DNA from 2 places in the Buttiauxella gaviniae genome. Region 2 is predicted to be linked to the other one. Evidence: predicted binding sites of a transcription regulator. Region 2 holds the regulator's gene; the other holds the start of a gene.
The links. Region 2 encodes PurR, which represses purine synthesis genes. Its sites were predicted from a motif close to CANGCAAACGTTTGCNTG; they were not measured.
Positions count from the first base shown of each region.

Region 1: tusA (sulfurtransferase TusA) is a predicted target of PurR. The motif match lies at 1,238-1,255, and genes of this name have one in related genera.

Region 1 covers NZ_JBFMVT010000002.1:1,757,498-1,759,701, reverse strand. Annotated here, with positions in the region: gene AB1E22_RS08840 (DcrB family lipoprotein) at 1-402, opposite strand, end outside; gene AB1E22_RS08835 (7-cyano-7-deazaguanine/7-aminomethyl-7-deazaguanine transporter) at 475-1,140, opposite strand; gene tusA (sulfurtransferase TusA) at 1,315-1,560, shown strand; gene AB1E22_RS08825 (TRAP transporter substrate-binding protein) at 1,759-2,204, shown strand, end outside.
Region 2 covers NZ_JBFMVT010000002.1:4,054,180-4,056,383, reverse strand. Annotated here, with positions in the region: gene purR (HTH-type transcriptional repressor PurR) at 220-1,245, shown strand; gene punR (DNA-binding transcriptional activator PunR) at 1,264-2,181, opposite strand.

The DNA.
Region 1 (2,204 bases), 2.3 Mb from region 2:
GATACTGTCGAGCTGTTGCAGCGTGTGGCCTTTGATCTCAACGGATTTATTGGTCACCACTTGCAACTGTGGGTCACGAGCGCGTTGCTGATCTTCAAGACGTTTTGCTAAAGCCGCCAAATCGTCAGGTGTGTTTTCACCGACAATCACAATCACCGCTTTCTGACCAGTTGCATCAGAATAGACGTGCATGTTGTTTGCCTGAGTTCCCACTTTACCGCTCTGGTCGGTCATATCCGCAGGCAGCGCAAAGCTGATTTTCCCGTCCAGCAGGCTAATCGGTTGACCGGCTGCGCTACTTTCCGCCGCAGGTGTGGTTGCGGTTTTGCTGTCGTTGTTATCGCAAGCGGCCAGGCCCAATACCAGCAGGCCAATACCGACATATTTTACCAGGTTACCCATGACTTCTTCCTTTACGTTAGCAAGCCTTTTCGGCCAATCTCAGCATCTTATCACAAGATAATTCAACCACCGTCAACCCGGCTGTAACGCCGAACTTTCAGACTTATCTGCCAGTCGTTTCAATAACATATTCAGCAGGACGCCATACATTGGCAGGAAGAACACGATGCTGATTAATACTTTAAAGCAGTAATCGACGATAGCGATCTCGACCCAATGCTGCGCCATAAAGGCATCCGGGCTGCGCCAGAAAGCAATAAAGAAGAAGGAGAGCGTGTCGCTGATATTACCGAAAAGTGTAGATGCCGTTGGCGCAAGCCACCAGTAGCGGCTCTGGCGCAGCCGATTAAAGACGTGAACGTCCAGAATCTGCCCCAGCGCATAAGCCATGAAACTTGCGGTAGCGATACGGGCGACAAACAGATTGAAATGCGTAAGCGCCTCAAATCCTTGCCAGGTGCCCATATAAAACAGCGCGGAAATACCATAGGAGATGATCAGCGCAGGCAACATTACGGCAAAAATAATCCGTCGAGCGAGAGGCGCGCCAAAAATGCGTACCGTCAGGTCGGTTGCGAGGAAGATAAACGGAAAGCTGAACGCGCCCCAGGTGGTATGGAACCCAAAAACCGAAACCGGTAATTGCACCAGATAGTTGCTGGAAGTGATCACCAGCAAATGGAATAGCGATAGCCAGAACAGCGCTTTAGTGCGCTGAGTAGAATTGAACTGCGTCATTTTGTAGCCTTTTTAGTGAAAGGGGTGAGGGAACCCTGGTCTTTTTAAAGCGGGGGCGATGATACTGCTTTAACCCCGCTTTGCAATGGTTAATTTTAGCGCAATCGTTCACGTGACTTGCGCGATAATCTGCCCGGCGTAAACTAGCGCGGTTTGTTAAATCCGAGACTGCTCATGACCGATCTTTTTTCCAATCCTGACCATACGCTTGATGCTCTGGGCCTGCGCTGCCCTGAACCGGTAATGATGGTCCGTAAAACCGTCCGCGGTATGCAGTCTGGCGAAACCTTACTGGTGATCGCTGATGATCCCGCGACTACGCGTGACATCCCCGGTTTTTGTGTTTTTATGGAACACGAACTGCTTGCGAAACAAGTGGAATCATTGCCTTACCAATACCTGCTGCGTAAAGGCCAATAATTTCGCCATAGCCCTTTGCTCCCCGCTTTGGGCTTCTGAACCCTCTTTGCATCTGCCTTGAACTTCGATTTCATTTTTTGTCGCTTTTTGTGAAGTGCTTCACCCTCGCTTTTTTCCCCGTAGTCTAATTTTTAAACGACAAAATAAAACATTGTTTTACTTCTTACCTCACATCCCTACCTCTGCTGGAGCGACACAATGAAGAAGACTTTTCTGCCTGCTTTCGCTGGTTTATGTCTGTCTACCGCATCCGTTTTGTTTGCGCAAAGCGCACTTGCACAAGTGATTAAAGCCGCTGATGTTCATCCGGAAGGCTATCCAAACGTGGTGGCGGTTCAGCATATGGGTGAAAAACTCAAGCAAGAAACTAACGGTGATTTAGAGATTAAAGTGTTCCCCAGCGGCGTGCTGGGCGATGAAAAACAGATGATTGAACAGGCGCAAATGGGCGCAATCGACATGATCCGCGTTTCGATGGCGCCGGTTGCCGCAATTCTGCCGGATGTCGAAGTCTTTACCCTACCGTACGTGTTCCGCGATGAAGATCATATGCACAAAGTGATCGACGGCGATCTGGGCAAGCAAATTGGCGATAAGCTAACCAATAACCCGAAATCGCGCCTGGTGTTCCTCGGCTGGATGGA
Region 2 (2,204 bases):
GTTTTAACCGGATATCCATTTTCCCTCTTCCACTTTTCGCCAGGATAGGCCAAAATCCCACGCTAATTTATTGCGTACCGTCAATTCAACGCCCTCCTCCCGTTTTATGTCGCAATCCCGGCATACCCGCAACCACGATGTTGCCTCAGGAGATAGCGTACGCAAACGTTTAACACATTCGTTATCAGGGGCTTACGATATGGCCCGGAGTGAAATTTAATGGCGACAATCAAGGATGTGGCGAAACGCGCAAACGTTTCCACTACAACCGTATCACATGTGATTAACAAAACCCGTTTTGTAGCGGAAGAGACGCGCAATGCGGTTTGGGCTGCAATCAAAGAGCTGCACTATTCGCCAAGCGCCGTCGCGCGTAGCCTGAAAGTTAATCACACTAAAACGATTGGCCTGTTAGCCACGTCCAGCGAAGCGCCCTATTTCGCCGAAATCATCGAAGCCGTTGAAAATAGCTGCTTTGAAAAAGGCTATACCCTCATTCTGGGTAACGCACACAATAACTTCGAAAAACAGCGTGCCTACTTATCAATGATGGCGCAAAAGCGCGTTGATGGCCTGCTGGTGATGTGCTCTGAGTACCCGGAATCACTTCTGACCATGCTCGAAGAGTACCGTCATATCCCAATGGTTGTGATGGACTGGGGTGAAGCGCGCGCTGATTTTACCGACTCCGTCGTCGATAACGCATTCCATGGCGGTTATCTGGCCGGGCGTTATTTGATCGAACGCGGTCATCGTGAAATTGGCGCTATTCCCGGGCAGATGGAACGCAACACCGGCGGCGGTCGCCATGCTGGCTTTATGAAAGCGCTGCAAGAGGCTGGTATCGCTATCCCGGAAAACTGGATTGTTCAGGGCGATTTTGAGCCGGAATCCGGTTATCGCGCGATGCAGCAGATCCTCGGTCAGTCTCATCGCCCTACCGCGGTGTTCTGCGGCGGGGATATTATGGCGATGGGTGCAATTTGTGCCGCCGATGAAATGGGGCTGCGCGTCCCGCAGGATATTTCCATTATCGGCTATGACAACGTGCGTAATGCTCGCTTCTTCTCACCCGCCCTGACGACGATTCACCAGCCAAAAGATTCCCTGGGTGAAACGGCATTTAACATGCTGCTGGATAGAATCGTTAACAAACGCGAAGAATCCCAGAGCATTGAAGTCCATCCGCGCCTGATTGAGCGCCGCTCAGTAGCTGATGGCCCATTCCGCGATTACCGCCGTTAAGTTTTGTTGAGCCCGGGTTTACTCGGGCTCAGGCTCCTGCAACCACTCCGCATTCATCGTCTCACTGTCCCCCAAATAATCCAGTAGCCAGGCCAGGGCTGGTGATGCATCATTTTGCCGCCAGGTCAGGCAGCATGCGGCGTCCGGGAAGGGATTATCAAGCGTTAACTCGCACCACTGCCCTGATGCCAGCCACGGCCGTGCGATATGCAAAGGCACCATACCGATACACAGCCCCGCGCTAAGACAATCTGAACCAGATTGCCAGTCAGGCACCACTACACGACGCTGGTTATCCAGCAGCCAGGTAATTCGTTTTGGTAGTGAACGGGAGGTATCCTCCAGCACCAGCGAAGGCCAGGCCCGGAGATCGTCATCGCTTAGGGTACCGCCAAGCTTCGCAAGCGCATGATTCGATGCCACCACGCAACGCCAGCTTAGGGATCCCATATCCCGGAAAGCATAACGCCCCCCAACGGGGATAGCCTGGGTTGCGCCAATCGCCACTTCAACACGTCCGTCAGCTAACGCATCCCACACACCGTTAAACACTTCCTGGAAAATTCGCAGCTCGATGTCCGGAAAATGGCGATAAAAATCCAGCACCAACTGCCGGGTTCGCTCGGGTTTAACGATGTTATCGACCGCAATAGCGAGGTGCCCGCGCCATCCATTAGCGATCTGTTGGCACTGCTGCCGTGTCGTCATCATTTTTTTGATAACAGACCGGCCCTCTTTCAAAAAAAACAGACCCGCAGGCGTTAATTCCACATCCCGATGGCGACGTTCAAACAGCGGAACCGCCAGCCATTCCTCCAGTTGCCGTACCGTGTAGCTAATGGCAGACGGAACGCGGTGTAACTCCTGCGCAGCGCCACTGAAGCTGCCGTTGCGCGCCACCGCATCTATCACTTCCAGCGAATATTCAGACCACATTTTTCTGCTCACAAAATTTTTGA